Linked DNA regions of Paraneptunicella aestuarii. The protein of the gene in region 1 binds, or shares a complex with, the protein of each later gene. Links are inferred from orthologs where the notes say so. Each region holds a gene or a part of one and is shown on either strand. Other genes may lie near its edges. The genes, in order: trxA and trxB.

The links.
Region 2: the proteins of trxA (region 1) and trxB are in contact, whole or in part, in a crystal structure (PDB 1F6M), measured with the Escherichia coli proteins. The link is inferred for Paraneptunicella aestuarii from one-to-one orthologs.

Annotation. Positions count from the first base shown.
Region 1 is NZ_CP074570.1:270,835-281,250, forward strand. What follows is about bases 191-2,894. They hold trxA (thioredoxin TrxA), read left to right. Parts: upstream 191-1,229; coding sequence 1,230-1,559; downstream 1,560-2,894. Other genes in these bases: rhlB (ATP-dependent RNA helicase RhlB), read right to left, coding at 191-1,122; KIH87_RS01180 (formimidoylglutamase), read right to left, coding at 1,636-2,703; rraA (ribonuclease E activity regulator RraA), read right to left, coding at 2,766-2,894. Also shown: more of rhlB, read right to left, coding at 1-190; more of rraA, read right to left, coding at 2,895-3,251; KIH87_RS01190 (phosphatase PAP2 family protein), read left to right, coding at 3,701-4,213; KIH87_RS01195 (MJ1255/VC2487 family glycosyltransferase), read left to right, coding at 4,239-5,315; KIH87_RS01200 (GNAT family N-acetyltransferase), read left to right, coding at 5,510-5,968; KIH87_RS01205 (DMT family transporter), read left to right, coding at 5,955-6,848; uvrD (DNA helicase II), read left to right, coding at 6,967-9,135; KIH87_RS01215 (response regulator), read left to right, coding at 9,194-10,416. UniProt on the Escherichia coli protein: Participates in various redox reactions through the reversible oxidation of its active center dithiol to a disulfide and catalyzes dithiol-disulfide exchange reactions.
Region 2 is NZ_CP074570.1:2,204,826-2,221,273, forward strand. What follows is about bases 93-2,882. They hold trxB (thioredoxin-disulfide reductase), read right to left. Parts: upstream 2,067-2,882; coding sequence 1,119-2,066; downstream 93-1,118. Other genes in these bases: KIH87_RS09140 (arginyltransferase), read right to left, coding at 93-96; aat (leucyl/phenylalanyl-tRNA--protein transferase), read right to left, coding at 311-1,042. In the rest of the region: more of KIH87_RS09140, read right to left, coding at 1-92; KIH87_RS09155 (response regulator), read left to right, coding at 2,979-4,304; KIH87_RS09160 (putative porin), read right to left, coding at 4,336-5,373; KIH87_RS09165 (PhnD/SsuA/transferrin family substrate-binding protein), read left to right, coding at 5,529-6,329; KIH87_RS09170 (HAMP domain-containing sensor histidine kinase), read left to right, coding at 6,351-8,015; terminus macrodomain insulation protein YfbV, read left to right, coding at 8,243-8,689; KIH87_RS09180 (phosphoribosyltransferase), read left to right, coding at 8,930-9,487; KIH87_RS09185 (energy-coupling factor ABC transporter permease), read right to left, coding at 9,727-10,368; xthA (exodeoxyribonuclease III), read right to left, coding at 10,404-11,210; recC (exodeoxyribonuclease V subunit gamma), read left to right, coding at 11,359-14,823; recB (exodeoxyribonuclease V subunit beta), read left to right, coding at 14,823-16,448.

The DNA.
Region 1 (10,416 bases):
ATGTTGAATATATTCCTCAATGGCAGGTAAATTCAAGGCATATTTTTCACAAGCAAAACTGATGGCGTGTCCGCTTTTACCAGCACGTCCGGTACGACCTATTCGATGTACATAATCTTCGGCGTCGTCAGGCAGGTCGTAGTTGAATACGTGGGTGACTTTATCAATGTGAAGCCCTCGGGCGGCAACGTCGGTTGCGACCAGAAAATCCAGTTGTCCTTTGGAGAATCGATCCAGAATACTCAAGCGCTTCTTCTGAGGTACATCGCCACTTAGCAAGCCAACGCGGTGACCATCGGCAACCAGCCAGTCATTGATATTTTCACAACTATGCTTGGTATTGGCGAAGATAATGGCTTTTTCTGGCCACTCTTCTTCCAGCAAGGTTAGAAGCAGCATCATCTTGTCTTCATCGGAAGGATAAAACAGCTCTTCCTTGACTCGGCTTGCGGTCATTTGCTCTGGGTCAACCTGAACATGAACAGGGTGGTTCATATGTTCATAGGCTAATTCCTGAACTCGGAAAGACAGCGTCGCTGAAAATAACATGCTCAAGCGTTCGGTTGGTGGAGGCATTCTGCGGAATAAAAAGCGAATGTCTTTGATAAAGCCCAGATCAAACATGCGATCGGCTTCATCTAATACTGCTACTTCTATATGTCCTAGCGAAAACGTACCTTGCTTATAGTAATCAAGGATGCGTCCGGTTGTGCCAATAATGATATCAACACCGGCTTCCAGTGATTCTTTTTGGCTTTGATAACCTTCTCCACCGTAAATTAATCCCAGGCTAATGCCGGTGAATTTACTTAATAGAGTGGCATCTTTATGGATTTGAACTGCTAATTCACGGGTTGGTGCCATGATGATGGCTCGGGGTTGACCGTGGTCTGGTTTTGGACTTTTTAGGAGGTGATGAAAGGTGGCAACAAGGAAGGCGATGGTTTTGCCTGTACCCGTTTGGGCTTGGCCGGCAACGTCTTGTCCACTTAAAGACGGTGGCAATGAAAGCGCCTGTATTGGCGTACAATGTTCAAAGCTACCCGCTTTTAAAGCGCTTAGTACGCTTTCGTCTAATCCTAATTCGGAAAAGTGTGTTTCTGTTAAATGTGTTGTTTGCATAGCTTATAGCGTAAGAGTGCTTGCATTAAGTATAGGTTTATATATAAATTAGCGCATCGTAGGAAGCGCCTTGAGAATCCGGCGTTAACAGTATCTCGGAGAAACTAATGAGCGACAATATTATCACCTTGTCAGACGACTCTTTTGAGTCTGATGTTATCAACTCTAACATGCCTGTATTGGTTGATTTCTGGGCTGAATGGTGTGGTCCTTGCAAAATGATTGCGCCTATTCTCTCTACTATTGCAGATGAATTTGACGGCAAGATAACAGTTGGTAAGTTGAATGTCGATGAAAACAATGAAACTCCTGCTAAATATGGTATTCGCGGTATTCCAACTTTGTTGTTGTTCAAAGGTGGTAATGTTGCAGGTACTAAAGTAGGGGCAATGTCCAAGTCACAACTGGAAGAATTTCTAAACGAACATCTTTCTTAGGCTGGAATGCTGCAATTTGTAGGTTAATCGTAATCGTGCAAATTAGCTTAAAAAACCTGACATCTGTCAGGTTTTTTTATGCCTGTTGAGTCACGGATTTAATAAAAATAGAGACAAGTTCGCAAATTGACTGGCCTACGATTCGGTTGCCTTCGGCAATGCCGTTAGTGTGTTTTTCCGGAGCCCCTTCTGCTAAGTGCAAATATTGCACGCTCGGTAGCGCAGCCATTTGGCTGACGTAGTAAAGCGCATCTTGTAGCGAGATACCTGCGGCGGTAATTGCGCTGCTTGGCATATTGCTAATGGCATCCAAATCCAGTTCAACGCCAACCGGTAGACCCGATTCCAACATGTATTTGGCAATTTGTTCCAGGCACTGATCGAAATTATGGCTGTTGCTCCAATGGGTTTGTTGAATGCTGAACCAAGGGAATTTCAAGGCGCTTAGTGCATCCAGGCTTGCCTGATTATTCTTTTGTTCGTGTAAGCCTAAGACGGCATATCGTTCCAGATAACCTGAACTTTGCGCATAACGGAATGGATTACCACTGTGGCGGCCCTCTTCTGCTCGAAAGTCGGAATGAGGATCCAGGTTAGACACTGCTAACGGCATTCCTCTGGTGATTGAACAGGCTTGAATGATGGGGAAGGCATTATTGTGGCCTCCACCGATCACGATAGGAATGAGCCCTGCTTGAAAGACTTCCTGCAAAACACTCACTACTCGTTTATCTAATTCCGCGCAAGCGTGACGTAAGGCTTCGATGGTGTTGTCTTGCGACTGCACCAGTTCATGTAAATCATCACACTCTACGTTGCCCAACAAGAGAATGTTGTTGCCGGGAAGGTATTCGTTGGCTTGCAAATTCAGAAAGTAAGACAGGAACGCTTTCCATGCGCCTCTTGCACCGGGTTGACCGTGATTGCCTCGGGGGCCTATATCTTCAGGAACACCGATCAGCGCAAACTGAAAGCGGGTGTTGATATTGTCTGCATCAAGGGCTGTTGCAAAAGGAAAAGTGTCGCCGAATTGTGAGGCAAGCCCAATGACTTCACCTATTTTTGATTCTCCGGGACGTGTGTTGATCAGTGGTGCGATATCTTGTTCTCTGATCAGGTTAATTGGAAGCATGAGGTCGCTCACTTGTCGTATCCTGCAAGGTTCGGATGTTTCTGAGCCAGCCACCAGTGTAGCTGGCTTCCGTGTTATTCAATATCGAGAGGATCGGGAGATAATACAATGCCCGTGCTATCTGCATAGACATGATCTTCTGGTAGAAAGGTAACGCCACCAAAGTTAACAGCACAATCAACCGAACCCACTTCTTCTACGTCGGCACCAACTGGAATGGCATTAATGGCATGAATACCAATATCAATATCTTCCAAGCGCTCGACTTCTCTAATGCAGCCATAGCAGATAATGCCTTCCCAATTGTTATCTGCTGCGGTTTGCACATTTTTGCTGTCTAGCAGGGCGCGACGAGTAGAGCCGCCACCGTCTATTAACAATACTTTTCCTTCCCCGGGTTGCTGCACAATAATGTCGATCAGACCTTTGTCTTCAAAACATTTCACCGTTGTGACTACGCCGCCATAGGACTCACGGCCGCCGAAGCTGGTAAAAATTGGCTCGACAACGTCAATATTGTCGGCAAATAAATCACATAATTCCGAGGTGTTGTATTGCATAGGAGTTCCCAGTTGACAGACTACACGAATAGAGAGCGTTGTTCCTGATGGCATGGCTATATGTTTTCAAGCCCAGGTCAGGCCAACACACTCTAGTATAAACCTTAAATTGTTACTCGCAATCAGCGGCGTTTTTGAGCTGTGCTCTTTTATTTGTGCTCGCTTTATGAAAACCAGTCTCAATATTATCTTCCTATTCTATTAAACATCTCTAGCGATAACACTATGAAAGATATCGGGGTTTTTGAGGCAGATCATTTTTGCCACTGCTTTCACTGATTGCTTGCGGAATTTACCAGCCTTGTTCCGAGAAATAAACACGCCTTGCGTGTCACTCAAGCATGTAACTTTTATGCAATCTAATTGTCATTCCATTGTCGTGTTTCTGTAACAGGCAGTTCATAAGGGTATTTTAGTATGCATGTATGTTAGAAAAGGGTGCGTACAAAATGAACCTGATAACCCGATATGACACTCAACTATTCTATTGGTTGTTTGGCAAGATGACAGACCGCAGCGGTACTTGGGTCAGGCTGATTTCCAAAACTGGCGACGGATATCTTTATTTGGTGCTCGCGCTATTACTATGGGCGTTTGAGCCCGGTAAAGGCACACTTTTTCTTTACACTGGTTTACTGGCTTATTCCATGGAATTGCCGGTTTTCGTTATCTTGAAAAAGTTGTTTAAGCGCCAACGTCCTTGCGACATCTTCAAGAATTTCAACGCCTACGTAGAGCCGTCCGATAAGTTCAGTTTGCCTTCGGGGCATACAACGGCAGCATTTTTAATGGCCTCGTTACTTGCGCATTTCTATCCCTTTGCTGCCCCTCTTGTTTATTTATGGGCTTCGACAGTGGGCTTATCCAGAGTGTTATTGGGTGTGCATTACCCAACCGATATTCTGGCAGGTGCCTTTTTAGGCTTCTTCATTTCTGAACTGAGTATTCAAATTCTGGTGTAGGCGTTTTTATATAGGCGAAAAAATGATGAAGATTCTTTACGGCGTTCAAGGCACTGGAAATGGGCACATTACTCGCGCTCGAGTGATGGCGAGAGCATTTGCTAACAATCCTGAGATTCAGGTGGATTACCTGTTTTCCGGTCGTGATGCAGACAAGTATTTCGACATGGAAATCTTTGGTGATTACCAAACTCGACGCGGTTTAACCTTTGTTCATTCTAACGGGTCGATCAGTAAATGGTTGACGGTAAAGTCTAATCGTCCTGGTGAGTTTATTCGTGATGTGAAGGCGTTGGATTTGGCTGGTTACGATTTAGTGATAAATGATTTTGAACCTATTTCTGCCTGGGCTTCGCGTCGTCAGAATGTGCCTTCCATTTCTATCAGCCACCAAGCTGCATTTATGCATAAAGTGCCGAAAAGAGGGCAGAAGTTTTTAGATCGTCTTATCACTCAATATTTTGCTCCAACCCAGATTCAATTAGGTGTTCACTGGTATCACTTTGGTCACAATATCATGCCGCCGTTTATTGAAGATGAGTTTCAAAACAGCGAAGCTGGGCAGCACTTTCTAGTCTATTTACCCTTTGAGCATTTAGATTGCATTCGTGAGTTACTGGAAAGCTTAAGTGAGCAAACTTTCGAGGTGTATCACCCTGATGTGGAAGTGGAAACCGATGAGGGCAACTTGAAATGGCGTCGTCCTGGCAAGGATCGATTCCATGAATCTCTACAACACTGTGCTGGTGTTATCGCTAATGGTGGCTTTGAGTTATCTAGTGAGTGCTTACAACTTGGAAAGAAGCTGCTAATCAAGCCTTTGCATGGGCAATTTGAGCAGTTGTCTAACGCGCTTACCCTGGAAACATTAGAGTTGTGCAGCACGATGGATTTTCTGGATGTTGATGCTGTTGAAAAATGGATATCCAAGCCAGAAGGCGAGCCTGTTGAGTTTCCTAAAGACCCCAAAGTATTGGTGGATTGGATATTGTCGCGGCAATGGAATGATACTCAGTCGGTATGCGAGCAGTTGTGGAAACAGGTGAAGTTTCCGGAGAAAGTTCGCCGTAAATTAGTGAAGCTTACATCAGCACCGGTCTAACGAAATCCTTGCATACGGTTATGCGTCTCTATTTAAGAGCGGTTGAACTCATTTTCAGTTCTTGTTATCTACCATTTCAGTCTTCGTACTGATAAGCTCCTGATCCCGCTTTTTTACTCTATATTTATGGTTTCTTTCCCTGCGTTTCATGTTGGGAAGATTGGGTTTATTCATCCTCAAAATGGTAGTTGGTTATGGAACAGGAAATTTATCAATTTAACGATTTTGCACCTAAGCAGTTGTATAAGGTATTGCAGCTCCGAAGCGCGGTGTTTGTGGTTGAACAAACCTGTTACTACCAGGATATGGATGATTTGGATACGCTACCGGAAACACGCCATTTTATGTTGATGGATGGTAATGAGTTAGCTGGATATTCCCGTATATTGGCGCCAGGAGCGTCTTATTCGGGTTATAGCAGTATCGGGCGAATTCTCACCTCAGATAAGCATCGAGGGCAGGGATTGGGGCATGACGTGGTTAGCAATTCCATTCAAATCTGTAAGCAACTTTGGCCTGACTACAACATTAAGATTGGCGCACAGTCTCACTTGCAGGAATTTTATGGGGCGCACGGCTTTAAGGCGATAGGAGAGGAGTATATTGAGGATGGTATTCCTCATATTCATATGGTGAGAGATGGACAAGGTTGAAAAAGTTGGAATTTCTGGTGCATTACTGGCAATTGTCTGGTTGTTGTTGGGGAACCTGTTTGGTGTCGGTGCTGATGCTATCGTAAAGTGGTTTTCAGACACCGCGGGCATTTATCAATACGTATTTATCCGGCAAATAATCATTATTGTCTTTTTGCTGCCTATCTTTTTGCGTCAGCCGTTTTCTCGCCGGCGTTTGGAAACACCAAAGATTTATTTGTTTCGAGGTTTGCTAACGGTGGTTGGTAGCGCTTGTGTGGTTGTTGCCTTAACCAGTTTGCCTTTGGCGACCGCTCATGTGGTTTTTTATGCAGCGCCAGTGTTTACGCTAATTTTAGCGACCCTGTGGATGAGAGAGCCTATCTATCGGCATAGGGTGATTAACGTTTTCTTGTGCTTTTTAGGGGTGATTGTTGCGCTGAAACCCGATGATTTTGGCTGGGGAGCCATTGCCGGGCTTATCGCTGCATTGTGCATTGCTGTCTATAACTTATCAGCGAGATTAGTTCCTACTCACTCATCGTCGATCACCGTTCTTTTCTGGAGTACGCTGTTCTCAATGCCCTTTTTAGGCATTGGTGCATTATTTGATTGGCGAGACATGTCGATGGACTTGCTGTATCTGGGCGTAGGAAGTGCCTTGGGCATAGGAATTTATCAGATTTGTTGTGTTTTTGCTTATCGCCATGCCGACGCAGGAGCCGTGACTATCGCAGAATATTCAGGTTTAGTCTTTGCCGCGCTAATGGGTTGGTTGATATTCCATGAAATTATTGGTTGGCGCACGTTACTGGGGATTAGTTTGATAGTGTTACCGATTTTGTGGCAGTCACGTAAAGAGCACAAACTTTCTATTTTAAAGCTGGAGCAGGAAGGTTGACGAAATCACTTGAAGGGTGAGGAAACGTTTCCCGTTAATAGAGTGTATAAATAACCAGTATTTAAAGGTATAATCCGGGCAATTTTCAGATAAAAACCAGATAAAAGACATATTGCCCATGGATGTATCCCACTTACTGGATAACCTGAACGACAAGCAGCGTGACGCTGTGACCGCCCCTGCTTCCGACCTGCTCATTTTGGCGGGAGCTGGAAGCGGTAAAACCCGGGTGCTAGTACATCGTATTGCATGGCTGGTTCAGGTTGAAGCCATTTCTCCCCGTAACATTCTGGCTGTTACGTTTACCAACAAAGCTGCCCGTGAAATGCGCGGGCGTGTTGAGCATTTGTTGGGCATTCCTTTACAGCATATGTGGATGGGCACCTTCCACGGTTTAGCGCATCGTCTTTTACGCAGTCATTATCAGGATGCGGGCTTACCTGAGCATTTCCAGATACTGGACTCTGACGATCAATATCGCTTAATTCGACGCGTGCTTAAGTCTTTGAATCTGGATGAAAAGCTTTGGCAACCCAAGCAAATTCAATGGTTTATTAATGCTAATAAAGACGAAGGATTACGCCCCAAGCATGTTGATGTGGGGGATAATCCCGAACGTAAACGTATGCGCGATATTTATCAGGCATATCAGGACGCTTGTGATTTGTCGGGGTTAGTGGATTTTGCTGAATTATTGCTGCGTGCTTATGAGCTTTGGTTAAATAATCCGCATATTTTGGCGCATTACCAACAGCGTTTTAGAACGATTCTGGTCGACGAATTTCAAGACACTAACAACATTCAATACGCCTGGTTACGTTTGTTATGCTGCGACAGCAACAATATGATGATTGTCGGCGACGATGATCAATCCATTTACGGTTGGCGTGGCGCAAACGTCGAAAACATACATCATTTTTTGCGTGATTTTCCCAAGGCTCAAACGGTTCGATTAGAGCAGAATTATCGCTCTACCGGCAATATCCTGAATGCCGCGAATGCGGTGATCGATAACAACTCAGGCAGACTTGGCAAGAATCTGTGGACTGAGTCTGGTGATGGTGAGTTGATCCGTTTGTACGCCGGTTTTAACGAAGTCGATGAAGCGCGTTTCGTTGTAGGGCAAATCGAGTCCTGGATTGACAAAGGTGGCTCGCCGGATGAGAACGCCATTTTGTATCGTAATAATGCTCAATCACGGGTATTAGAAGAGGCTTTGTTACATGCAGGGTTGCCTTACCGTATTTATGGCGGCGTGCGCTTTTTTGAGCGTCAGGAAATCAAAGACGCACTAGGCTACATGCGTATGGTTAATAATCCTTTGGATGACGCAGCTTTTGAGCGCATTATTAATGTGCCAGCCAGAGGTTTAGGTGATAAGACTGTAGCGCAAATACGTGAAGCCGCGCGGGCAACGCAGAAGTCGCTATGGCAAGCCAGTATGTTAATGCTGCAAGAAAAACGCTTAACGGGAAGAGCGACCAATGCATTACAAAGCTTTGTGGATTTGATCCTGTCTTTAGAGCAAGCCGTTGGTGGTGCAAGCTTGCAGGAACAAGCGAAAGTTATTATGCAGAAATCGGGAATTTTAGCCATGTATCAGTCTGAGAAGGGCGAAAAAGGCGAAACCCGGGTTGAGAACTTGCAAGAACTTGTCACCGCTTGTGAGCAGTTTGTTCAGGCCGAGGAAGATGAAAATATGACGCCATTGGCGGCTTTCCTGGCTCAGGCTTCGTTAGATGCGGGAGAAACTCAGGCTGATACTCATGAGTCGGCAGTGCAATTAATGACGATCCACTCTGCTAAAGGATTGGAGTTTCCACAGGTATTTTTGACTGGCGTGGAAGAAGGTATGTTCCCCAGTATGCAAAGTGCCGAGGATATTGGGCGATTGGAAGAAGAGCGTCGTTTGTGCTACGTTGGAATGACACGTGCGATGCAAAGGTTGTTTATTACTTATGCCGAGAACCGTCGCTTGTATGGGCAAGATAAATATCACACACCTTCACGTTTTATTCGTGAAATGCCGGCAAAATGTTTAGAAGAAGTGCGCCTGCGCTCAACGGTTTCCAGACCTGTACAGAAAAGTTACAGTAACATGGCATCCCATGAAGCGTTTGAATCGACAGGTTTTAGTTTGGGTGAGCGTGTCAGGCATCCTAAATTTGATGAAGGCGTGGTATTGAACTATGAAGGCAGTGGTGAAAACGCACGAGTTCAGGTGAATTTTGAAAATCATGGGACAAAGTGGCTGTTTTTAGGCTATACCACTTTGACTAAAGTCTAATTAAAAAGACGTAGTTTCTGCGTCATAATCGGGTCTATTTTTCCTCGAAACAAACACTATGCACGAATCAAAGCGCAAAGTTCTGGTGATTGAAGATTCCATTACCAGTATGAAGGTCATCAAGCATCTGCTTAAAGGCGCAGATCTTGAGCCTATTGGTGCTGCGAGCTTAAGGGAAGCCAGAGAGGTATTATCTCGCTCGGGGTCTGATGAGTATTTGTGTGCAGTCGTTGATTACTGCTTGCCTGATGCACCTGAAGGTGAAGCTATCGATTTCTCTATTGAGTATAATGTTCCCACCATTGTTATTACTGGCAGACTGGATGAAGTCACGCGCACTAATGTTTTGGCAAAGGATGTTGTTGATTATATTCCCAAAGAAAACGCTCAGGTTTATGAATATCTGGTGCGTTTGGTGCAGAGACTGGATAAAAACCGGGAAATCGGTGTGCTGGTGGTTGATGATTCAAGATTGAGTCGCACCATGATTTCGTCTTTGTTGAAACGCCATAATTTCAATACCTATGAAGCCGAAGACGGAGAAGAAGGCTTAGCGGCTTTGCGTCAGTATAAAAACATCAAATTGGTGATTACCGACGAAAATATGCCGAACATGACGGGATTAGAAATGGTGGCTGAAATTCGGCGTACTATATCTAAAGATGATTTGGCGATTATTGGTTTGTCCGGGAAGGGTAGTTCGGCGCTATCTGCGCGCTTTATCAAAAGTGGAGCAAATGACTACCTGAACAAGCCTTACTGCCATGAAGAATTCTTTTGTCGGGTAATGCAGAACATCGAATATGTCGAAAGTATTGAGGCCATTCGTAGAGCGTCGAATACCGATTATTTAACGGGGCTGCCGAATCGACGTCACTTCTTTACTCGCATTCAGGCAAACCTTCGAATCGCCCCGGGAAATGTCATTCTAGGTATTGTTGATGTTGATCAGGTGAAGTGGATTAACAAGCAATACGGTTATGAAGCGGGTGATAATGTCTTAAAATCCATCGCCAAGCTAATAGAGAAATATTTCACCGATTGTCATATATCGCGTTTTGGTGGTGAAGAGTTTTGTATTTATTCTTCCGGGCAAGATACGGAGAACCTGCTGGAACAATACCGCACTTTTTGCATGGAAGTGGCGCAAAGCAAAATTGATGTTGGCGGTCAGTTTGTGGGGTTTGCTGTTAATGTTGGCATCAGTGGGCACTTTAACGGCGATATTAAAGAAACCCTGCACTTTGCTGACACCAACCTGCAAAAAGCAAAAGAAAAAGG
Region 2 (16,448 bases), 1.9 Mb from region 1 along the record:
ACTATTGCTATTACCGTTACCCACGTATACAAGCAAGCGCTCCTTCTTTTCTGGAAGGTAGCTACATTGAAAGGAATCTGTTATCCCGAATTTCATGGAAGTCATGATGATACTTCTAGCCCTTTAGCCAAAACCCCACCTACAATCCCAATGATCTCGAATGACAAGACCGAACACAGGGATACTTCTGTAAATCTAGCCCGTAATGTGAGACTAAAAAATACTGCTTTAGTCTAGTTTGCCTGTTATTGGTGTGTTTTTTATATCAACAGGTTGTGCATTACACATAGGGTTATTATTATAATGATGGTTAATATATTAACCGATTATGTTTACTTCTGCTAAAAATAATTTTTTCCATCCATGTGTCTGGATAAAATGAGTGTTTCTGACTTCTTTCCAATTCACGTAGAAATTGCTTCTTGGGAACTGTCATTGCGCCCAGACTACTTAAATGGGGAGTGTGCATTTGACAATCAATGAATGCACCACCATGTTGTTTCATGTGTTGTACCAAGCAATACATAGCCAGTTTTGACGCATTGGTTGCTTTGTGGAACATGGATTCACCGCAGAATGCCGTACCAACAGCAACCCCGTATAAGCCACCAACTAATGAATCATCCATCCATACCTCAATGGAGTGGGCGTAGCCGGATTTATGCAGCGCTTTATAGGCATTTTTCATGTCTTCTGTAATCCATGTACCAGAGTCATTTCTAGGGATATGGGCGCAAGCGTCGATCACGGCATCAAAATCCTTGTTTAGAGTGACAAAAAAATGCGTTTTCCTTAAAAATTTACGAAAGCTGGTAGATACATGGTATTTGTCTGGATAAAGCAGCATGCGGGGATCAGGAGACCACCATAAAATAGGCTCTCCTTCGCTATACCAGGGAAAAATGCCATGTTGATAGGCAAGCACTAATCGCTCTACTGACAGGTCACCACCAAACGCTAACAGGCCTTCTGGCTCATCAAGAGTCATGTTGGGGTGGGGAAATATGAGTTCTTCTGAGAGTTGGTATAAATGAATGGCCATAGAACAGCGTAATCAGTGTCAGTAAGCCTTAAATACGGAAATTAAATGAGGCTTACTGACAAATCGTTAATAAAGCTTACTGAGCGTCGAGATACTTTTCCGCATCCAGTGCTGCCATACAGCCTGTTCCGGCAGAGGTAATCGCCTGACGATAGATGTGGTCACATACATCACCGGCAGCGAATACACCTGGAATACTGGTTTGAGTCGCATTACCTTCAGAGCCACCTTTTACCAACAAGTAACCATCCTTCATATCAAGCTGACCAGTGAATAAATCCGTATTAGGCTTATGACCGATCGCGATAAATACACCCATCAAATCCAGCTCTTCAATTGCATCCGATTGAGTATCTTTAATTTTGATACCGGTAACACCCATATTGTCACCAACAACCTCGTCAAGTGTGCGATTCAGGTGCAAGGTTACATTACCGTTTTCTGCTTTATCCATCAGGCGCTGAGCAAGAATTTTTTCGGAACGGAAAGAGTCTCTACGGTGGATAACGTGTACTTCTGATGCAATGTTGGATAAGTACAAGGCTTCTTCTACTGCTGTGTTACCACCGCCTACAACTGCTACTTTTTTGTTACGATAGAAAAAGCCGTCACAGGTAGCGCATGCTGATACACCTTTGCCCATAAAGGCTTGTTCAGAGTCCAGCCCTAAGTATTGAGCTGATGCGCCTGTGGCAATGATTAATGCATCGCATGTGTACACACCGCTGTCACCAGTCAGTGTGAAAGGTCGTTTGGTCAGGTCTGCCTTATTGATGTGATCAAAAATAATTTCGGTGTCGAAGTTCTCAGCATGTTTTTGCATTCTCATCATTAACTCTGGTCCTTGTACACCGTCGGGGTCGCCTGGCCAGTTTTCTACGTCAGTTGTCGTTGTTAATTGACCACCTTGTTGCAGTCCTGTGATAAGAACCGGTTGCAAATTAGCTCTGGCTGCATACACGGCGGCAGTGTAACCGGCAGGGCCTGAACCCAGAATAAGCAGTCGACAGTGTTTTGTGGACATAGAAAACTCCATAATTTGATAAGGGTGTTCAGTAAGGACTGGAGAATGACTAGTATTACTGACTGAACAAGTGTCTTTGGTGTTAGATTGCTCTTGATGTGGTCAAACCCGATAATATCAAGAGGTAATCCCATAATTGGGCATATTCTAAAGACCTACAGCCAATCCTTCTATCATTAATTTTACTCACATATAGCTGAAAATTTGATTGATGCTATCACTTCGATGATTTGTGCGTTTTTATGTCAACATAATTAAATTCCCAATAGGTATAACTTCTACAACTAAAGCCTAATTGTTTAATCTTAGAATTTGTCCAAAATTACAATGGCTACTGAGTAAATAATGTTTATTGATTGCCACTTGGATTGAGTGGTTAATTTGACGAAATCATGTTGGGGTTTAGTTCTTTGAATCTAATAAACGTAATTAAACAGTAGCCAAGGTTTTCTGGATGACTGATTGGTTGTTTTAGGGCTCGGCTTTTTAAGCTGTTAAGACAATTTAGATATGTGGAGTATCCTGTTTCAGTTCGAACTGACAGCTTGATTATATTGTATTTCCAGCTGGTTGGCTTGAATTGAAAGTTGGCAGTTTGTGCTCGGGTTTGGCAACCTTTCAGACACCCATCTATACTTATTGTAGTTTAAGTAATTAATTGTCTATCACTTGAGTGATGATTTTTAAAGTGTTGGGTTTTTAATTGTTTTATTTAGAAAAATCTGATTATTTTAAAAGTCTATATTTTGCATTTTTTTAGCGTCTTTTAGTGCTTATGTGACTCATTCTAAATTATTTGTGTCTTAATTGGTTGTTAATGTGACCAAATGAAAAAATGAACATAAAGAGAATGTTCTTTTTCGTAATAGCACAAGTATGAATTGTTAGTGCATTAGGTGAGAGGAATCGGTCATGTCAAAACACAAGATTTTGCTTCTGGATGATGAATCCGAGGTGTTGAAGTCGCTAACCCGTATCTTGTACAAAGATTTTGATGTTGTTTCCTTTACTGATGGTAATGAAGCGCTTAAAGCGTTGGAATACCAAGTATTTTCTGTGCTCATTTCTGACATGCGCATGCCTGAAATGGATGGCGCTACATTTCTTGAGACCGCGCATGAATTAAGCCCACTAAGCCGAAAAATTCTCCTTACTGGATATTCCGATCCCACCGACACAACAAGAGCAATCAATCAGGGGCATGTCGATTTCTATCTGAATAAACCCTGGGACAATGATGAGTTGGTTGCCAAGACTAAAATTTGTGTTGAAAAGTTTATTAATGAATATCAACAACAAATTATTAATCGACAAGTTATGGAGCAGAATCTGGAACTCAGGCATCAGCATGAAGAATTGATGATGCAGCTACAGAAGCATGGGAAAGATTCTGATATGGGTAAAAACCAGGTCAATTCCAAAACAAGACATTATTTTCAGGTTTCTGTTGATTTATTGAGCCGATGCATTCAAATGCATACTCAAGATGCTTTTGGTCATGGAGACCGTATAGCTACTCAAGTACAGCGTTTATGCCGAGAATTTCAAATTTCGCCATCGCTTACCTATCAGGCGAGCGTTGCTGCACGCCTTTATGAATTGGGTAAGTTACAGATTCCACAAAATTTTTTAATGCTGCCAGAAGAGCGGCAACGTAATGATTCCAAGTTGATTAATGGTCATTTATTTAATGAATTAAGTGCCAATCTACTCAGAGGTTATAGTGATTTTAGTGCTGTCTCCGCCCTCACAAAACATATCTTTGAGCATGTTGATGGCACTGGTGGGCCTATTGGCTTGGCAGGGGATAAAGTGCCGATTCCTTGCCAGATCATCCAATTATGTGCAGCTTACGATAAGCTTGTGACAGGGAAATACATGGGCGTTCCATTGTTTGCAGAGCAAGCAATGGACAGGTTATACAAAGATAAACAAACCCATGTTGCGGAAAGAGTCTTTAAGGCATTTAAAGATATGATCCAATCGCAGGCTTCTTCCCCTGAACTGCCAACAGAACATGTTCTGACGCCAGATCAGTTGAAGCCTGGAATGAGTTTGGCGCGGGATTTGCCGTTACTTTCTGCAAAATGTAATTATCTTAATCAAGGACATGTTCTGAGCACGGACAATATAGAGAGCTTGATAAATATTCAGAACAACCGTAATGAGCCATTTGTCTTGTTTGTTTATCCTCATATTGCACATGAACTACAAAGTCAGGCTAACTATTCTATCTGACCTGCATGTGCGCTCAGGGAAGACCATCTACCTAAAACTTGTACTGGCCTTCAATTCTGAAACGATAACCTTCCTCAAGCGGCTCGATAATGCGTTGTATGTCGGAAAAACGCATTCCTAACCACCATTCAGGTGACATTTTGCGTCGAATTCTCAGATCCACTCCTTTGAAATTACTGGTTGCAAAGGGTGATACGGCATTTTGAGCAAATTCTGTGACCACGCCAAAGCGTTCTACTTTTAATAGTCTAAATTGAATGAGCCAATCTCCTGAGGATTTCAAGCCACCGTGGGCGAATTCAAGAGCCACACTCTCTTTTTGATCAGAGTATTTACCGTTAGCAACATAATCGAAATCATCAAGAGAGTGGCCATAATCCAAACCAACTTTAAACATTCCGTATTTTGCGTAGGCTGAAAGTAACAGAAACTGGTTGTCGTATTGAGTGTCTTTAGTTGCGTATTGCGCATTTGACTCGCCTTGGTAATCCACAAACCAGGGGGTAATACCCAGTTGCCAATTACCCATCTTTTCTCGCCATTGAAACCCAATAAGGCTCATATCGCCGATTGTATCTGAATTACCGTCTAATGGTTGATAGTAGCTTAAGTACAGGGTTGATTGAGCTGATACCTCATAATTGAAATTCATTCCCCAGGGATTAAGGTCTCCATCCCAAAAAATGTCGGTCACTTGAAAATTGTTCCAGGGCACTTTCCCTATTTCAACTTTCCAGTTTTCACCTTTACCCTGAATAAATGCTCTTTCCAGGAATATATCGCTGTCAGGCTGGGGTTGTTCGCTAAATCGATGAATAGTAATGCCTGGCACATTCTGTTTGTTTTTCAATCCAGTTCCTAAACGAAAATGGGTTAACCAGTTTTCTGTCCACTGGGTTTTAATTCCTGCGTGGGCAATAAGACGCATTCTTTCTCTTGGTGGAAGCGAGATATGGTTTCCCTCATCTTCATATCTAATCAGGATATCACCGTATAACTGGGTGTCGGAGGATGCCTCTGTTGCCGTTAACAGCACAAAGGTTGCTGAAATGAGATGGTGCTTATTCATAGGAGTTCAATCTAAATTTACAAGCTTGTTTATAGGAGCGTAGACAATAAGTTGCAATATGAGTATTAACCAATAGTTGTATTGGTGAAATATGAACCATAGTCTATATCTAATCTAGGGGGCAAAGTCTTAAGCCTGACTTCATGGGGAACAAGATGAGGATTATCGTTCTAATTTATTTTGTTGTGACTTCAAATCTTGTTTTTGCAGAAACCTACACCTTTGCATTTGTGCCACAACAATCAGCCAAGAAAATGGCTAAAAAGTGGCAGCCTATTCTTGATTACCTTAGTGAGAAAACCGGGGACGATTATCGTTTTACCACCGCGAAGGATATTCCCACCTTCGAGAAGCGACTCGCGTCTAACACTTATGACGTTGCTTATATGAACCCTTATCATTTCACTGTGTTTAATGTTTCACCTGGCTATCAGGCGTTGGTGAAGCAGAAAGATAAACGCATTACAGGGATTATCGTGGTTCATAAAGACTCGCCCATTAAAACACTGGAAGAGCTGAATGGGGCAACTATCGCTTTTCCTGCACCAGCAGCGTTTGCTGCAACATTGCTGACATCTGCTGAATTTCGCAAGAAAGGGATCTCCATCTATCCGCAATATGTATCGTCCCACGATTCCGTTTATTTAAATGTTTCACGAGGTTTTATGGTGGCAGGAGGAGGTGTTTCACGAACATTTTATAATGCTGACAAAGCCGTTCAGGACAAATTACGAATTCTTCTGACAACCCCTCAATACACACCTCACGCCTTTGCTGTTAAGTCATCTCTTCCGGAAGCTGTTGTCAATCGCTTGAAGTTGGCTATGGTGCATATGCATGAGTCTGAATTAGGGGGAAAGTTACTTAAAAGTGTGAATTTCAATGGGTTTGAAGCAGCGACTAATGCTGATTGGGATGATGTTAGAGCATTAGGTATCGACATTATTAATCAGTAAGTTATGCAGTAGTAAATCATTATGAAGTTATCATTACGTAGCAAAACCATGTTGGGTGTTGCTTTGATTGAAGGTGTGTTGCTTGCGGTCTTAATCACTGTAGCTGTCAGGTTTATGACCGAGTCTGCAAACGAAGCGTTAATTAAACGCGCATCCACAACCAGCCGGCTTTTTGCCACAACGACAAAAGATGCTGTGCTGTCTTTTGATTTGGCTTCCTTGGATATGTTTACCGTTGATTTATTGCAGAATCCCGACATTAAGTATGTGAAAGTTCTCTCTTCAAATGGTGAATTATTGTCTTCTGCCGGGGATGACAAGTTAATCAAAAAGCCTTTTTCTCTGGATTCCAGTGTGGAATCGGTTAAAGACGATATTTTTGATGTGCAGGCACTGATAAGTGAAGGGAGTACGGTTTATGGTTCAGTGCAAATAGGCATTGTTATTAACAGTATTACACAGTCGATGAATCGGGTTCGTAAGTGGACAGTGTCAATCGCGTTAATTGAAATGCTGTTGGTGGCTATTTTTTCATATTTTCTCGGTGTGTATTTAACCAAAAACCTCTATCGACTGCGTAAAGACACTCACAATATTGCCAAAAATGTGAAGATTGGAAAATACAATCATGAAGTTACAGTGATTAAGAGTGGCGACGAACTGGAAGACCTTTCCACTGCATTTTCTGAGCTATCCCACACTTTGAAAGAAGAATATTTCAAGCGTTCCAAATATGAAATTGAATTAATTGAGCTCAATGCTTCATTGGAAGAGCGAGTCGCGAGAAGAACGGCTCAATTGTCAAAGCAGAAAGATGAGTTGGAAAAAGCTTATCAAGAGTTATCGCTCGCACAGAAGAAACTGATCCACTCAGAAAAAATGGCTTCTGTTGGACAGCTTGCTGCCGGTGTTGCTCATGAAATCAATAATCCACTGGGATATGTATCCAGCAACTTGAAAGTGCTTCAGGAATACATGGAGCATTACTACACCATTACTCAAATCTTATTGTTATTTAATCATGCCGAGGGCGATGGAAAACTGCAGGATATCACTCAGCAAGCTGTCGAATTTTTGCGGCAGGAAGATTTTTCATTTCTTAATGAGGATAGTCAGGACTTATTAGATGCCTCCTTAAAAGGTCTGGAACGTATTCGCAGTATTGTACTAAACCTTAAGCAATTCTCCCGGGAGAACGGTGAGGGTATGGAACCCTGCAATTTAAATGACTGTATCAACATCGCATTGAATATGGTTCACAATGAATTGAAATATCATTGTCAGGTGACTACGGATTTAAAGAACCTTCCTAACGCTTCGATAAACGAAGGAAAAATCATTCAGGTGCTGACCAATTTGCTCATTAATGCCAGTCAGGCGGTTGAAAAAGAGGGATTAATTCATGTTACTTCAAGCCATGAAGGGGATTATGTCTTTATCAGGATTAGAGACAATGGTAGTGGCATTGCGCCTGATATTTTGAATCGAATTTTTGACCCGTTTTTTACTACCAAACCCGTTGGCATAGGTACTGGTCTTGGTTTGTCAATTTGTTACGACATTATGGTTGAACATCAGGGAAACATTGAGGTAGAAAGTAAATTATCAAAAGGCACGACATTTACACTAACATTTCCTGTTTGTCAGGAAATGCCGTTTTATCCGGAGCAGGTTAGTCACTTGTGATTTTTAACTTTGTCTCCATGTATGTACTTGAAGGAAAAATCCGATAATTTGGCTCTCTGTCATACCCATAGAGTGTACTTTATAATTAAGGATTCTTGGCATCTGCCGCAATTAATGTTTATCCTTAAGGCAGGAAACAATGAACAAAACAGGGTTGGTGGGTGAGCCAACGTTTTTATTGATATTGGTAACACCCTGAGTTAATTGACGTTTTTAGAGTTGATTGTATGGCACATACATTTACAAGCTTGGTACGAGATGGGCAGTCTTACATGAAAGATTGGCCGTTGCGTAAAGAGTTATATGCATTGTTTCCTGAAAGTCGTGTCATTAATGCTACTCGTTTTTCCCTCAAATGGATGCCGCCACTCTCATTAATTTGTGCTTCTGTTATGGTTGAAGTTAATGGAGCCGAGTATTTGCCCCAAGCTATTGCTATCGTTGCTTTCTTTTTAAGTTTGCCATTGCAAGGTTTATTGTGGCTTGGGCATCGTTCCCATCAAATGTTGCCACCGTCTATTCGTGCCTGGTATCAAGATATTCATTCTAAAATGCGTGAGCAGGGATGTGACTTAGCCGCTGCTAAATCTCGTCCAAGCTATAGAGAGTTGGCGTTACTGCTTAAAAAAGCCTTTAAAGAGCTGGATCGCGCATTTACTCGTCAGTGGTTTTAAGCCTAAGCCGAGGTTTGTAAAATTTCACTTATTCGTGAGCGGTGATGAAGGATTTCGGCTCTTTATCCTTAGATGTTGCTGTCATTTGCATTATTACCTGCATTTATCCTCACCAAAAATCCCGTTAAATCGACGGAAATATAAATATTTCAAATGATTTGATGAAGTCTTGCCTTAAATTCTTCTATAATTACCGCCCGATTAGACATACATCTATATCAAGAAGAGTAATTGGTAATTATGGATAAGACTTATATTACCGCGCAGTCCTTGCTGGAAGACTCGTTCCGCCTAGCTGCTAAAGTATATGAAGACGGCTTTCGCCCCAAATTTGTGATTGGTATCTGGCGTGGAGGTACACCTGTAGGCATCGCTGTTCAAGAGTATTTTGAGTTCAAGAATGTTGAAACCGACCACATTGCGGTTCGCACTTCGTCCTATTATGGTATCAATCAACAATCCAAAACCATCAAGGTTCATGGACTGCAATATCTGATTGAAAATGCCAATGCAGACGATAGTCTGTTAATTGTGGATGATGTATTTGATTCCGGACGCAGTGTGGCAGCATTGATTCAACAAACTCAGGAAAAAATGCGCTTAAACATGCCACAAGACGTACGAATTGCAACGCCTTGGTATAAGCCGAAAAATAATAAAACAGATTTAATTCCTGACTACTACGTACACGAAAGTGAAGATTGGTTAGTGTTCCCCCATGAATTGAAAGGGCTAACCAGCGAAGAAATCAAACTGAAGTCAGATTTGGCGAACATTCTTGATTTGTTCATGGAGTAGTCACTGCTTTACTCAGTGTGCAACCAGCGTAAGCAACATTCAGGCTTACGCTGTTTTTCCTCTCTCAGTATCTTCTCTGAATCTCCTAAATTAGTTCGCATAACGGCAAGTCATCTACAGAAATTGATCGCAGACTCGGCATGGATCCGTCCTTGGAGTCTCCACAGCCACCTCTCTGCGGTGAGGGTCTGCTGACCATTTTCTGTAGGTGACAGATTATTTCGAACCGTTATTTAGCCTCATTTATCCATATAGTATTTGTCGTGATAGGTATACACCCAATGCGGTGTATAGATGACTAACAAGGTCATGGTCATGCCATTAAGCAAACCTTCTGGAAATAGCAGCAGGGGAATGAGGATCAGATAATTGTCTTCAACAATGTCCCAACTATGAATGCCTTCAAGCGCATAATATCCGCCCAATAAGCCCATTTTCAGTGTTAATGTTGCTGCACCGGCAAAAAAGGCACTAACAAAAATATAAACGAATAGATGTTTGGGTAGCCGATGAAACGTGATGTTATAAATCAGATAACTTAGCGACATAGGAATCGCTATGCCCAGTAAGCCATTCACGCCAAACATTTGCCAGCTTTCATGATTAATAGCGGTGATACCGAGCAAGGTTATTGCTGAGCTGATAATCGCGAGCCTAAAGCCTAACAGTAATACCAGCGCGGTGAGCCATAGAAAGTGAACATTGAGTCCGGGGTAAATGCCTGTGCGGAATAACCACAGGAAGAATAGGCTGGCAGCACTACCGAACAGCAGATGCTGCCCGGTTTTATGAGCAATACGTTGCTTGAGGTTTAGGCTTTTTGCGGTAAGACCAATCAAACCCAGATAAAGCAACAAACATAAGGTTTGAATGAATGTCAGACCAAACAAAAGTGACCCTCACTGCGTCAATGGCGTTATTTATATTCTGCCCAAATGGGTGCGTGATCAGAAGGTTTTTCCAAACCTCTTAGCTCGTAGTCAATATCAGCAGAAACCAATTTCTCATGCAATCCGTTAGTGGCGAGTATTAAGTCGATACGAAGACCGCGATTGTCGTCAAAGCCTTTAGAGCGATAATCAAACCAGCTAAAACGGTCATCAGTATCTGGGTGCAGGCTACGGAAACTATCATTGAAACCCCAATCCATCAGTGTGTTCAACCATTCACGTTCTTCTGGCAAGAAGCTACATTTGCCTTTTTTCAACCATTGTTTACGGTTCGGTTCACCAATGCCGATGTCCAAATCGGTATGTGAAATATTTACATCACCCATCACGATAATGTTTTCATCATTGCTATGGTGTTCATTCAGGTAAAACATTAAATCTTTGTAGAACTTGCGCTTGGCCGGATATTTGGTTTCGTGATCCTGACTTTCTCCCTGTGGAAAATAACCATTAAGAACACGAACCTTTTCGCCATTTTCCAGGGTGAAGGTTGCCATGATCATACGACGCTGAGCTTCTTCATCGTCAGTAGGAAAGCCGTATTGCACGCTCTCTGGCTCCTGTTTACACATGATGGCAACGCCATAGTGACTCTTTTGACCAAAGTAATACACCTTATAGCCAAGCGCTTGCACATCAGCAAGTGGAAACATTTCATCTTGTACTTTGGTTTCTTGTAGGCCAATCACATCAGGTTGATGCTTTTCAATCAGAGCGGTGAGTTGTGCAATTCTGGCTCTCAGGCCATTGATATTAAAAGAAATAAATTTCATTTGTGTATTGGGTTTGTAAGCGAAATTTGCGTGCATACTACCAGAAGCGACCGAGTGCGGGTAGGGTTGAATTGAATTCGTGGCAATATCTCCCATTACGGTGCGAGTATGTTAAACTTTCGGGAAAAATAACAAGAACCCGTCACCCATGTTGCATTTAGTGCAGTCCAATAAAATGGAAGTGCTATGTGAGCAATTGATTCAGCGCATCTCACATTATTACCAATCGAATCAGTCACAAGCTGATCAGCATTTCTCTCATATCCTCACGCCGCTACCGATTTTGGTGCAAAGTCCGGGGATGTCGCAATGGTTGAAGATCCGTATCGCTGAGTATATGGGCATTGCCGCTAACCTGTCATTTCCGCTGCCGTCCAGTTATATCTGGGATTTATACCGACGCAATATCGCCGACCTACCCAAACAATCCGCTTTTACCAAAGACAATATGCAATGGAAGTTGATGCAATTGTTACCTGAGTGTGCGCAGCTTGAAAACTTCCGGGCTATTCATGACTACCTGAATGTTTCAGAGAAAGAAGACAAAGGCGTTAGTGAATTACGTAAGCGCTATCAACTGGCGGGCAAAATAGCGGATATCTATGACCAATATCTGGTCTATCGTCCGGATTGGTTAATGGCATGGGAAGCTGGGGAAACGGCTAAAGGCGTGGATGTATCAACACAGCCTTGGCAACCAGAGCTATGGCGCATGCTGTTGCAGAAAACGCGTCAGTTAGGGGAATCGCCCTGGCATCGTGCTAACTTGCATGAGCAGCTGCTAAACGCATTAAAACGCCGTTCAAATCGTTCCGAAGCAACACCTCCTGTGTTTGTTTTTGGCATTTCTGCTATTCCCAAACAGCAGTTGGAAATTTTTGAAGCTTTGGCACAGCAAGGCGATGTCGTTTTATTTTGGTGTAACCCTTGTGAACATTACTGGGGGGACATCATCTCTGTTGAGCAAAAAGAAAAGAAACAATTGGATTTGTTCGAGCAACAAGCGCTCAAAGAGCAATCTTCCGAAGCTTTGTTAGCCTTGTCGTTATATGAAACTGGAAACCCTTTGCTCGCTTCGTGGGGCAAGCTGGGGCGCGAATTTCAAGACATGCTGCTGGAGCTGGATGAGCGTGGCAATATGCATGTTGAAGATTATTTTATCGAGCCGCCACGAGAGCATCTGTTAGCGCATATTCAAAACGATATTTTAGGGTTAACCACGCCGACTGAGTCTGCGGGAATGCACGGGGACATGCTATCAGAGTCGGATAACTCAATGATTATCATGAGCTGCCATTCCCGGTTACGGGAACTGGAGGTGTTGCATGATCACTTGCTACGACAGCTAGAGCATCATCCTGAGTTATCCCTGGGCGATATCATTGTCATGATGCCGGATATCGCCGAATACGCGCCCTTTATTGATGCCGTATTTGGTGGTGCAGAAGCGCAACGGTATTTGGCTTACGCCATTTCTGACCGCAATGTGGTTGACGAATCTCCCGTCGTTAAAGCCTTTTTGCAATTGTTAAACCTCCATCAAAGCCGTTTTACCTTAACTGAAGTGGTCGAGCTTTTTTCCGTGCCCGATGTGTTAACACAATTTAGAGTACAGGAATCTGAGCTGGATATTTTGCAGCATTGGTTGCGAGATTCTGGCGTTCGCTGGGGATTAGATGCGCAAGACAAACAACGCTGGGACTTGCCCACAGAAGGGCAGAATACCTGGCTGTTTGGCTTACAGCGTTTGCTGGCAGGTTATGCCATGGCTTTTGATGAAACCCCGTTAGCGACTGATGATGCAGAGGTTTTACCCTATGTCGATCTGGAAGGACAACAGGTTGAAGTCTTAGGCAAGTTCATTGAATTTTTATCGACTCTCGAATCCATTTTGAGTGAAGCTGAACTGGAATCGAGCATTCAAGATAAAGTGATGATGGCTGAACGTTGGTTGCAGCGTTTGTTTGCGGAATCAGAAGAACAGGGCTACTACCGTCAGCAAATATTGGATGCGTTGGCGACCTTGGCAGAGCATGGTGAGCAGTATCCCGGACTGATTGATCAGGATGTCTTCGTGGAAGCCGTTAACCAGCAACTCAGCAGCAAAGGCGTTGGGCAGCGCTTTTTAGCCGGGAAAATCAACTTTTGTACGTTAATGCCGATGCGAAGCATTCCTTTTAAACAGGTGTGTATTCTAGGACTAAATGATCCCGGCTATCCCCGAATTGTTACGCCTGTTGGTTTTGACCTGATGGCTGTGTCTCCTTCCAGAAAAGGCGACCGTTCGCGACGTTATGATGATCGCTATTTGTTTCTCGAAGCGATCCTGTCAACACGTCAACAGCTGTATTTGAGCTATATCGGCCGTGATGAAAAAGATAATTCTGAAAAAGCGCCGTCGATATTGCTCACCGAGTTGCAACATTATTGTAATCAGTACGAGACTAGCGGCAGTGAAACAGCAATGCCAAGAGTGCTTGAACATCCCTTACAGCCATTCCATCGTGACTATTATCGCGAATCGAGCAAGTCTGGTACTGTGTCTAAAAGTTACAATCAACACTGGTTGTCGGTATTAAAAGCGGGCAACAGTGTTGCAAATGCAGAGGCTAGAAATACGTCTTCTTTGGCTGGTGGTTTTACTTCTCAAGCATTAGATGATATTGAGCAGGATAAGCGAAATGAGCTCAGCCTCAACGAATTAATTTCCTGTTTGTTAAATCCGGCACGCTACTTTTTTGAGCATCGTTGGCATACACGTTTTGGCCGCCCGTTATCGAATTCAGAAGATGATGAACCCTTGTTGCTGGATGCCTTGTCCCGTTATCAGTTGTCCCATGAATTGATTCGCGATACTCAGTCGCAAAATAACGGACGCGATATCACCCGGCAACTCAAAATGGCGGGGAAATTACCGGTAGGTCGTTTAGCCGAAGAAGCTATCGACGAAGTAAATCAGTTGGTTGATAAGGTTAAAGAACAGGTTGCGCAGCATCTTCCCGGTCTTGATTTACATCAGGCTGCTCAATGGCTGGATATTTCCTGCAATATCGCCGCCGACATGAGTCAAACCCATATGCATGGGCGCATAGAGGGAATTTATCCGCTTGGTACGCGTAACCTTTCATCTGGTGTTTCTGCCCATTCGCGCGCTTTGGTTTTGTGGCGACCAGGAAAATTACGAGCTCAGGATCGTCTGCAACTTTGGGTGAAGTGGTTATTAATTCAATCACAGCAATCTTTCAAAGATAATACTGCTGCTGATGTTGAAAAAGCCTATTTTTTCGCGACTGATGATGTCATGGTTTTGCCTTCTTTATCTCCAGAATTTGCCTCAAATACCCTTAACGAATTATTGCAATTTTGGCGTGATAACAACAATCAACCGCAGTGCTTTTTCCCGGAAACCGCCTGGGTGTGGGCAAAGAGTCAAGACCAGCAAAAAGCCATTAATGCATATGTGGGTAATGACTTTGGTGGTGGAAACCGTGCTGAAAGTACAGAAGCACATTTTCATCGTATCTGCCCTGATTTAGCCGAGCAGTTTGGCGAGTTTTCTGAGTGCGCGGATAAAATTCTGTCTCCTCTTTTGGCTGTGCTGGAGGGCGAATAATGAATCCATTAGAGCCACTTGCGTTTCCGCTGAATGGGCAAGCGTTAATCGAAGCCAGTGCTGGTACAGGTAAAACCTACACCATCAGCAGTTTCTATTTGCGCTTAATTTTAGGGCATGGCTGCGAGCCTTTACCCGTTGAAGAAGTGCTTATTGTAACCTTTACCAATGCGGCGACCAATGAACTAAAAGAACGCTTACATGCCAGATTACATAAAGCCTTTGTGGATTTTGAGCAAGGCAACAGTGACGATAAGTTTATTCAGGCGCTAATTGAAGCTCTCGCCGATAAAAGCGAGTCCAGCCTAAAGCTAGCCAAACAACGGTTGTTGGTTGCCATGCAGAGCATGGACAATGCGGCTATTTATACCATTCATAGCTTCTGTCAGCGCATGTTGCTGGAATATGCCTTCGAGCGAGGCGCTTTGTATGAACGGCGTTTAATCCTTGATGACAGTGAATGGCAAAAGCTGGCGATAACCGATTTTTGGCGTCAGTTTGTGGCAGACATGCCGCGAGCAGAATTGCAGTTATTTTTGCAGCAATGGCCGTCACCCAATGCGCTTTTACAGAGTATTCGCCCATTATTAAACCGTGACGTACTTCTTGTTTCCGATAAGCAAACCCAAATCGACAAAGACAAAATAGTAAAGCTGTTAAACGACTACGAAACGGCAGTCGATGCGATAAAACGTTGGTGGTTGCAAAACGAGTTGATGCAACAAATTCAGGATGCAGGATTAAAGGCCAATGCCAAATTAGCCAAGCCCGATATCCTAAAGCAGATGCAGTCTTTTGCTCAAGGTACTCGATTGCAGCTTAGCATTGGCAAGGCTGACAGTTGGGAAGTGTTCTCTGCTGAGAAAGTGGCGGCAGCCGCGAAAAAAGGCAGCAAAGATCTTAGCCATCTGAACTTTGAACAGTTTGACCACCTTCATCAACTGCAAGAGCAGGTTCGGCAGCATTTACGTTTGTATTATGTGGCTTTTAGTGTCGATTGGATGCGAACTCGCATGGCGGAGCAAAAGCGTCGTTTTAACCTGATCAGCCCCGATGATTTACTGCAAAATCTGCAACAGGCGCTACAACATGAATCGCAAGGCGAGGCATTGGCGACTGCGATTGCTGGCAAGTATCCGGTCGCGATGGTGGATGAGTTTCAGGATACCGACCCCATTCAGTTCAGCATTTTTCAACGTATTTATATTGCTAATCCGGAAAATAAGCCTGCAAATAATCAAACATCTCTGATACTCATCGGTGATCCCAAGCAGGCGATATACGGCTTTCGGGGCGGTGACATCTTTACCTATCTTAAAGCCAAACAGCTTATTTCTGAGCAGCGTCAGTATACGCTGAACACGAATTTCCGTTCGCAGAAAGCCCTGGTTGCCAGCTTAAATCACTTGTTTCAGCCAAATACAGCAAGTGCTTTCCAATTTGGTGAGGCGATCCCTTATCATCAGGTTGAGGCAGATAAAGGCCATTTAGGGTTGAAACAGCAAGATGCCTCAGTTGCTGCATTGCAATTGGGCTTTTTAACTCAAGTTGAAGAAGGCAAATACTGGAGTTGGGCCAATGCCAGTCGACTATTGGCTCAGCACTTTTCTGAACAGATTGCCGAT